DNA from 3 places in the Pantoea sp. SGAir0430 genome. Region 1 is predicted to be linked to each of the others. Evidence: predicted binding sites of a transcription regulator. Region 1 holds the regulator's gene; each other region holds the start of a gene.
What was found. Region 1 encodes CRP, which controls carbon source genes, mostly activating them, when cyclic AMP is high. Its sites were predicted from a motif close to ATGTGANNNNNNTCACAT; they were not measured.

Region 1 (3,279 bases):
TCGTGCGCGTTATTGCGCAGCAGCCCGCTCTGCCATTGCGGCCATAGCCAGATCATACCGGCGAAGGCAATCAGACAGCCCATCAGCGTATCCATCATGCGTGGCAGCAGGAACTGCGCGCCATTCAGTGACAGCAGCTGCAGCGAATACACCGCCGTTACGGTAAAGCCAATCATCGACCAGCCATAATATTTACGCGTGATCAGATAGCTGGCGAGCGTGATGACCAGCATGGTCAGCAGGGCAATCGACTCCGGAACAGCAAAGCGCAGCGACGCTGCGGCGATCAGCAAGCCGGCGAAGGTGCCGAGCGCCCGGTGCTGAATGCGCACGCGCGTGGCGCTGTAGCCGTTCTGGCTGACAAACATGATGGTCATCAGAATCCAGTAGGGCTTGGGAATATTGAAGAACAGCGCCAGCGCGCTGCCGAACATCAGCATCACCGCGAAGCGCGCCGCCGTCCGCAGCGCGGCAGATTTCAGCGACAGGTAGCTGCGCAGCGCCGGCAACAGCGGCAGGCGACGCTGGCGATCGGCCATCAGGTCGCGGGTGTATAGCGGCTTCTGCGTGCGCAGCACGCGCGCGATGCGGCTGAAATGGTAGAGGCAGAAATTACCGACCGGATTATCCGGGTGCTGCCGGGCAATTTTCTCCAGCGCGCCGAGCGGCTTCTCCATGTGGAAGCGTTCCGGCAGCTGGTGATAGAGAATGGCATCGGCCAGCACGCGCAGCCGTGCCGAAATGATTTTCGCGTTCCAGCGGATCACCGCCTCGGCGTGGCTCTGCTCCACCAGCTTTTGCACCTCTTCCGGCTGATGCAGGCTGACCGAGATATGCTCCTGCAGATCGAGCGCAACCTGAAAGGCGCGCGTCAGGCGTTTGTGGCTGTTATCACGGCTGGCGGACAGCATATGCATCTGCTGATAACAGGTGGTGATCAGATCGACCGCTTTCTGCTGACGCGCCAGTAGCGGCGGCAGCGCTTTTTCCGGATCGGTCAGCTGCGTCAGCAGGGTGTATTTGGCGTCGCAGTAATCGGCCAGCTCGCGGTACAGCAGGCTGAGGGTCTCGCGCATCGGCTGCTCTTTCCACAGCCAGAACCAGAACCAGTTAAACAGCCCGTACCACAGCGTCCCGCCGATATACAGCAGCGGCGGGACCCACATCGGCATACGGCCGACGAGGCTTAAGGTAAAGATGGCGGCGATCAGCGTGCCGGGCAGCAAACGACCATGCAGCGGGCTGATTTCACCGGTCACGCCCACCAGCAGCGGTAACACCAGCAGAATCAGCGGCAGCGGCACAGCGTAAGCTGTGAGGTACTGAATCAGAAAACTGCCGCTGGCGAACAGTGCGCCGCCGACAATCAGCCGTTTGAAGAACCGCTTGTGTGGCGTATCCAGACCGGCGATGTTGCAGCAGGCCGGCACCAGGGAGAACAGCAGCCCTTTTTGCAGATCGCCAAACAGCCAGCCGAGCGCCACAGGCAGGCACAGCACCAGCGTTTGCCGCAGCGCATAGTTAACTTCCGGATGATAGATGATTCGACGCCACATCAGCTCATCGTAAACAGAAACGGCGCGATGTTGCCATCACGCCGTGGGTGAGAAGAAATCAGCGGGTGCCGTAAACGACGATGGTTTTGCCGTGTGCGGAGATCAGGTTCTGATCTTCCAGCATTTTCAGGATACGACCCACGGTTTCGCGTGAGCAGCCCACGATCTGACCAATCTCCTGACGGGTGATTTTAATCTGCATACCGTCCGGGTGGGTCATGGCATCAGGCTGTTTCGCCAGGTTGAGCAGCGTTTGCGCGATACGGCCGGTCACATCGAGGAAGGCAAGGTTGCCGACTTTTTCAGATGTAACCTGCAGGCGACGCGCCATCTGCGCCGACAGGCGCATTAAAATATCCGGATTGACCTGAATCAGCTGACGGAATTTTTTGTAGGAAATTTCAGCCACTTCGCAGGCGGTTTTCGCACGTACCCAGGCGCTACGCTCCTGGCCCTCTTCAAACAGGCCGAGCTCACCGATGAAATCCCCCTGATTGAGGTAGGAGAGAATCATCTCTTTGCCTTCTTCATCTTTAATCAGTACCGCGACGGAACCTTTCACGATGTAGTACAGCGTTTCCGCTTTCTCACCCTGATGGATGAGGGTGCTTTTGGATGGATATTTGTGAATATGGCAATGGGACAGGAACCATTCGAGTGTAGGGTCTGTTTGCGGTTTGCCGAGAACCATTCGCTATTATCCTCTGTTGTAATCGTGCCCAAAATACAGGGGGCAGTTTTCCCTGTCAGGCGGTGAAATCGTCCAGCGTTTCCCGTGAGGGACAGTTATTCGGGGGTGGATTCGTAAGCGATGCTTTTGATTCGTCCCGCTTTCGTCTTTCGTGACGAAAATATTTTCAGCACTGTTTGTAGCATAGCTTTTGCAACCTGTCTCCTGTTGTCTCGCTTCAGCAGGTGGGGGATGCGTCTGCATTGCTGTTTGTCAGGTGAAAGCGTACTCTGGCGGCAAAACCGCCGCTTCAGGAGAAAGAATAATGCAGGCACGAGTGAAATGGGTGGAAGGGCTGACCTTTCTCGGAGAATCCTCATCCGGTCATCAGGTATTAATGGACGGCAATTCCGGTGATAAAGCGCCCAGCCCGATGGAGATGGTATTGATGGCTGCGGGCGGCTGCAGCGCGATTGACGTGGTGTCGATTCTGCAAAAGGGGCGCAACGATGTCGCCGATTGTGAAGTCAAACTGACCTCGGAACGCCGCGAAGAAGCGCCACGCATTTTTACGCATATCAATCTGCATTTTATTGTCAGCGGCAAAGCGCTGAGCGATAAAGCGGTAGCGCGCGCGGTGGATCTGTCCGCGGAGAAGTACTGCTCGGTGGCGATCATGCTGGGCAAGGGCGTCGAGATAACGCACAGCTACGAAGTGGTGGAGCTATAATCCAGCCGGGAGCGCGGCCCTGCGCTCCCGATCTCAGCTCCTCCCGGCGAAACTGGCGCGTTAGCCTGCGCTATTCAATGCGTTTTCCTTCAATCAACCGCTGCACCAGCGGCGTCATGATCAACTCCATCGCCAGTCCCATCTTGCCGCCCGGCACCACCAGCGTATTCATGTGGGAAATAAACGAGCCCTGGATCATCGCCAGTAAATAAGGAAAAGCGATGCCCTCCAGGCCGCGAAAATGGATCACCACAAAGCTCTCATCCAGCGACGGGATTTCACGCGCGGCAAACGGGTTCGAGGTATCCACGGTCGGCACGCGC
Region 2 (3,279 bases), 160 kb from region 1:
GACGGCGCTGTCATAAGGGATTTTTATCCCCTAATCAGGCAGTTATAGTAACGTAGTTGTTGCGACAGTGTGAGGGAAATGGAGAGGGTTGATTTCACACGGTGAGCTGGATCACAAATTAACGCATTGAAAACGATAGGTTTTAGCGAAATTGATTTTTTATGCGGATTTTATGTTGCCTGATGTTTCGCCAGATCGTGTAAAAATAATGTTACATTTGTGTGACTTTTAATTTGGGCACCGTGTCAGGCGCCCGTCAGAAGAAAAATGCATCACGTGCACCATTCAGCGCAGCTGGAACCAGCGGCGCCAGACGAAGCGGATAATGAAAAACTCAACGGTACCCAGCAGCAAAAACCAGACGCAGAACACTATGGTGTACAGCTGATTCACATCCTGCAGATGCAGAGCCTGCTGCAGCTGTTTTGCCAGCGCCACGCCAAACGAAGGGGCGGGCAGCAGTAGCGCCGAAAGAAAGCCCAGCAGCAGAATGCCGCCCGGGATGATCAGCGTTTCAAATGGGTTTTTCATCGCATCATTCCAAATCAGTTAGCGCGGGCATTAGCGCATAAAACCGCGGCGCGGTGCAATCCCCGCAGCAGCGCGCTAAGAAATTTCTTCTATTCCATCCACTTAGCTGCAGAAATAGCGGCAGTTAAGAGTTATAGCCTTTGCTATACTTAAACCCATGATTTTGTTGTCTTTTTTTTGGCGGGTTAGCGTGCTAGACTGCGCGCACTTTTTCATTACTGAACCCGATATGCGGACAAAGTGCAGGCTTAATCGTCTTATTTCACCGCATTGACTGAAAACCATGACATTTATCGCAACCCTGATTCTGGCCTTTGGTATGTCGATGGACGCTTTCGCTGCAGCACTGGGCAAAGGCGCGTCGCTGTATCGTCCGGGCTTCAAAGAAGCATTACGCACAGGGCTGATTTTTGGCGTCATTGAAATGCTGACGCCGCTGGTGGGCTGGGCCATCGGGCTGGCCGCCAGCCACTACATTATGGCGTGGGATCACTGGGTGGCATTTGGTCTGCTGGGCATTCTTGGTGGCCGCATGATCATGGAAGGTTTCCGTCAGACGGCCGACGAGCCGTGTGAAGCGCCGCAGCGCCACGGCTTTATGGTACTGGCGCTGACGGCGGTAGCGACCAGCCTCGATGCGCTGGCGGTGGGGGTTGGCCTCGCGTTCCTGCAGGTTAACATTGTGCTCACCGCGCTCACCATCGGTGCGGCTACCACTATCATGGCGACCACCGGTGTGCTGGTCGGCCGCTTTATCGGTCCGGTAATGGGCAAATGGGCGGAAGTGCTGGGCGGCGTGGTACTGATCAGTATTGGCTGCACCATCCTGATTGAGCACTTAGGGCTGTTCCGTTAACGTCTGGCACCCTGAGGTGGGCGCGTTTTTGTGATCTGGTTCAAAAATAATTGCGTGAAAAATGCGCGGGCGTTATAATTTTCGCGTAATTCTTCAACAATTTTTGTATCAGGTGCACCATGAAACGTTTTTTCCGCTCCGTGTTTCGCTCTTATGTTGAGACCTTCAAACACGTACCGCCGGGCGCCTTAAACTAAGCGCTCCGCCAGAAACCCTCGATAATCGCGGTCAGGGATCGACCTGTGGTTATCACCCGGCGCCGACCCCCTCTGCGCATCTCTGTCACCAAAACTCACAAACATTAATTACTTTACCCTCAGGTCATACCGCTTTTCCGTCTGGCTTTTGATAACCTGCGCGCAAATTCTCTATAACATTGAGGCCATCATGCAGCTGTGCAGTTTTTCTCTTATTGACCAGGCAAGAAAAAGTTATGGCATCGTGCAACCCGACGGCGTGATCGATCTCGGTGCGCGGCTGGGCGACAGCTGTCCGGATTTGAAAACTCTGCTGCAGCGCGGTGGCCTGAGTGACCTGCAGGGATACCTGAGCGAGCCGGTGGACTATGCCTTCAGCGCGATTCGCTTCCTGCCGGTGGTGGAAAACCCAGGCAAAGTCTTCTGCGTTGGTATGAACTATGCCGACAAGCGCCAGGAGTTTGCCGCCACGCTCGACGCGCCGACGCTATTCGTGCGCTTTGCCGATTCGCTGGCTGGGCACGAGCAGGCCCTGCTTAAACCGGCGACCACGGCTGAATTTGATTACGAAGGCGAGCTGGCGGTGATCATCGGCAAAGCGGCTTATCAGGTAAAAGCCGCCGATGCGCTACAGCATGTGGCGGGCTACAGCTGCTTTATGGATGCCACGGTGCGCGACATGCAGTTCACCTGGTTTACCGCAGGCAAAAACTGGCAGCAAACCGGCGGCTTTGGCCCGTGGATGACCACCGCCGACGACATCCCGGACCCGCAGCAGCTGGCGATCAAAACCTGGCTGAATCAGCGTGAAGTGCAGAACGATACCACGGCCAGCATGGTGCATCCGGTGGCGAAGATCATTGAATACATCTCGGCGTTTAGTCCGCTGTCACCGGGCGATGTCATCATCACCGGCTCACCGGGCGGCGTGGGGAAAAAGCGTACGCCACCGCTGTTTATGTTCCCTGGCGATGAGATCGAAGTGGAAATTGAGAAGATTGGTCGTCTGCGCCACCGCATCGTCTGACGCATTGCTGCGCGGTGGCAAACGTTGCACAGCCACCGCGCTACCGTTTAAATAAATATTCAACAATACGAAATGTCCCGAATTTATATTTATATGGCGCAGATTTAGTTATCAGGTTAAATAATTATTGTTAAGTTAATTTTCCTGCAATGTATTACGTAAATATTTTTGTGATCGCCAACTAATTCCCTCGCTTTGCTATAGTTAAAATTAAAAGCAGCGGCGTATTATCGTCCACTGCCGATTCCGGCATGGAAATAAGGGATGATAATGAAAACCATCAGTCGCGAGATCATTAACGATCTCATTGACCGCGTGGGCGGTCGGGAAAATATTCTGTCACTTTCGCACTGTATTACCCGCCTGCGCTTTGTGCTGCAGGATGTCGACAAGGCCGATCCAGAGGCCATCCGCGCCACGCCCGGCGTTAAAGGATGCTTTAACTCTGCCGGACAGTTTCAGGTAATTATTGGAACCGAAGTTGACACTTATTATAAAGCGTTAGTAGAAGCACTAAATATTAGTGAGACCTCTAAAGAGCAGATTAAATCTGCGGCGCGCAGCCAGATGAAATGGCACGAGGCATTATTATCCCATTTTGCCGAGATATTTTTCCCGTTATTACCGGCGTTAATTAGCGGCGGTTTAATTCTCGGTTTCCGTAACGT
Region 3 (3,279 bases), 900 kb from region 1:
AATCGCGCCCACGATATGACGCACTTCAACACCGTCGTCACGGCCCACTTCAATGCGGTACAGCTGCATTTCGCCAACGTCACGACGTTCGCGACGTGGACGATCGCCACCTTCGCGGCTATCACGGCTGTCACGACGTGGACGGTCGCCGCCACGCTCATCGCGATCGCGGAATTCACGACGCTGTGGACGTGGTGCATCCGGTGGCAGAATCAGTGGACGTTCGCCCTGCGCCATTTTCAGCAGTGCAGCGGCCAGCGTTTCCATATCCAGCTCTTCTTCTGGCTGCATTTTAGCCAGCAGCGCACGGTACTGATCCAGATCGCTGCTTTCCAGCTGCTGCTGAACTTTGGCAGCGAACTGCGCCAGACGACGCTGACTCAGCAGCTCGGCGTTAGGCAGCTCAACTTCCGGAATAGTCAGCTTCATGGTGCGTTCGATGTTGCGCAGCAGACGACGCTCGCGGTTCTCAACGAACAGCAGCGCACGGCCAGCACGACCCGCACGACCGGTACGGCCGATACGGTGTACATACGATTCGGCATCCATCGGGATGTCGTAGTTAACCACCAGGCTAATACGCTCAACGTCCAGACCACGGGCCGCAACGTCAGTCGCGATCAGGATATCCAGACGACCGTCTTTCAGGCGCTCCAGCGTCTGCTCACGCAGCGCCTGGTTCATGTCACCGTTCAGCGCGGCGCTGTTGTAGCCGTTACGCTCCAGCGTTTCTGCGACTTCCAGCGTGGCATTTTTGGTGCGCACGAAGATGATGGCAGCATCAAAGTCTTCCGCTTCGAGGAAACGCACCAGCGCGTCAGACTTACGACCGTAAGCGGTCCAGTAAGACTGAGAAATGTCCGGGCGTGTAGTGATGCTGGACTGGATGCGCACTTCCTGCGGATCCTTCATGAAACGCTTAGTGATACGGCGAATCGCTTCCGGCATGGTTGCAGAGAACAGTGCGGTCTGATGACCTTCCGGGATCTGCGCCATGATGGTTTCAACGTCTTCGATGAAGCCCATACGCAGCATTTCATCGGCTTCGTCCAGTACCAGACCACGCAGGCTGGACAGGTCCAGGGTACCGCGTTTCAGGTGATCCAGCAGACGGCCCGGGGTACCAACCACGATCTGTGGACCCTGGCGCAGTGCGCGCAGCTGCACGTCATAACGCTGGCCACCGTACAGGGCCACGACGTTAATACCGCGCATGTGTTTAGAGAATTCTGTCATCGCTTCAGCCACCTGAACCGCCAGTTCGCGGGTCGGCGCCAGCACCAGGATTTGCGGTGCGCGGACAGAGGGATCAACGTTGTTCAGCAGCGGCAGCGAGAACGCTGCTGTTTTACCACTACCGGTCTGCGCCATACCCAGCACATCACGGCCCGCCAGCAGGTGAGGAATACACTCAGCCTGGATTGGCGATGGCTTAACGTAGCCCATACCGTTCAGTGATTCGAGGATGTCGGCGTTCAGGCCCAGATCAGCAAAAGTGGTTTGAATATCAGTCATGTAGTACACGTGCCTCTTAGATTGCGGCGGCCAGTCTACATAACTCGTCGTGAAAACTTTCAGTCATTTTCATCAAAAAGTGTGAACCGGCTCAAATTAGAAGTTTTGACGAACAGAAAAGCCCTCACCTGTTCAGGCGATGACTTTACGGGTAAATCAGGCAATAAAAGTTCGTCAGCTATTGCTGGTCAGATTCTGATAAATCGTCTTGTGTCTGGCCGAGTTGCGCCAGTTCCAACAATGCGTATCGGTGTTCAACAAAGTTATTGACGTTGTTGGCCACCGCCAGTTTGAACAACGCTTTCGCGTCGTCCTTCTCCCCCAGACTTAGGTAGTACTTACCTAAATAGAAGTTGGTTTCACTGAGATGTTCAGCGAGCGAGGTGTTATCCGTTGCGTCCGCCTTGAGACGTTCCATCAATGTTTTTTCACTGATGTCGCCCAGGTAGAACTCGACAATATTCCATCCCCATTGGTCCTTAGCCGCCTTGTCGTAACGCTGTTGTAGCGTCACTTTTGCCTTGTCGGCATCCATCTCGCGTTCAACGAGGTAGAGCCACAGGCTGCGGAACGGATCGTTAGGATCGTCTTGATAAAACGCCAGCAGATCATCTTGCGCTAACTTGTATCGACCGCCGTAATAGAGGGCGATACCACGGTTTAAATGCGCATAGTTGTAAGTTGGATCAAGCTCAAGTACAGAATCAAACGCTTCATAGGCAGCATCAAAATTGCCTGCCTGCGTTAAGTAAATGCCGAGATAGTTAAACACTTCCGGCATATCCGGTCTGATAGACAGCGCTTGCGAGAAATCGTTCCGCGCTAGTGCCCTCAGACCCAAACTATCATACAACACTCCGCGCTCATATAACAGCTGTGCGCGTTCATCATCGGTCAGGGCCCGACTGGCAAGAATTTGTTCCATTCGCGCCAGAATAACCTCTTGCTGCAGTGTGGGCTGCAAAGGTACTGCCAGAACTTCGTTCTTACGCCAATTGGAGTTGCTGCATCCTGCCAGCGTGATAGCTGTCGCAACAAAACACCAGCGCAAAAAAGGCTTCATTTCCCACTCCCGAATACAAACATTGGGATAACCATCCTGTCATCCGCCTGCTATGCACAAGGGTTCCCGCCCTCGCGATGATACCCGTCCTGCTTCAGCTGCACTGACACGCTGACCAGCGCGCCACGCATTCCGGGTATACAAACACCGCTCCCCGCCAGCAGGCAGGGAGCGGCTGATCAGGAAAAACGCTTACTCGGCGTCAGGCGTCGTCACCGCAGCGGTTTCTTCTGCTGGCTTCTGCTCTGTCGCTTCTTTGATGCTGAGACGAACGCGGCCCTGACGATCCACTTCCATCACTTTAACTGGCACTTCCTGACCCATCTGCAGGTAATCGGTCACTTTCTCTACGCGCTTGTCGGCGATCTGAGAAATGTGTACCAGACCTTCTTTACCGCCGCCGATTGCCACGAAGGCACCGAAATCAACGATACGGGTCACTTTACCGGCGTAGATACGGCCCACTTCGATCTCAGCGGTGATCTCTTCGATGCGACGAATCGCTTCTTTGGCTTTCAGGCCGTCGGTCGCTGCGATCTTCACGGTGCCATCATCTTCGATTTCGATGGTGGTGCCGGTCTCTTCGGTCAGCGCACGGATAACTGAACCGCCTTTACCGATGACGTCTTTGATCTTGTCTGAGTTGATCTTGATGGTGTAGATGCGCGGCGCGAACTCGGAGATCTCCTGACGCGGCGTGC

Region 2: a site for CRP is predicted at 1,416-1,433, ahead of azuC (stress response protein AzuC). Genes of this name have one in related genera too.
Region 3: a site for CRP is predicted at 1,595-1,612, ahead of yrbN (protein YrbN). Genes of this name have one in related genera too.

Annotation. Positions count from the first base shown of each region.
Region 1 is NZ_CP039427.1:3,292,653-3,295,931, forward strand. Features, by position in the region: gene E7738_RS15455 (YccS/YhfK family putative transporter) at 1-1,556, opposite strand, end outside; gene crp (cAMP-activated global transcriptional regulator CRP) at 1,615-2,247, opposite strand; gene E7738_RS15465 (OsmC family protein) at 2,552-2,956, shown strand; gene E7738_RS15470 (phosphoribulokinase) at 3,027-3,279, opposite strand, start outside.
Region 2 is NZ_CP039427.1:3,127,752-3,131,030, forward strand. Features, by position in the region: gene E7738_RS14790 (DUF1158 domain-containing protein) at 286-531, opposite strand; gene mntP (manganese efflux pump MntP) at 815-1,387, shown strand; gene azuC (stress response protein AzuC) at 1,507-1,584, shown strand; gene E7738_RS14805 (fumarylacetoacetate hydrolase family protein) at 1,775-2,611, shown strand; gene treB (PTS trehalose transporter subunit IIBC) at 2,882-3,279, shown strand, end outside.
Region 3 is NZ_CP039427.1:2,388,601-2,391,879, forward strand. Features, by position in the region: gene E7738_RS11465 (DEAD/DEAH family ATP-dependent RNA helicase) at 1-1,515, opposite strand, end outside; gene yrbN (protein YrbN) at 1,532-1,588, opposite strand; gene nlpI (lipoprotein NlpI) at 1,694-2,578, opposite strand; gene pnp (polyribonucleotide nucleotidyltransferase) at 2,771-3,279, opposite strand, start outside.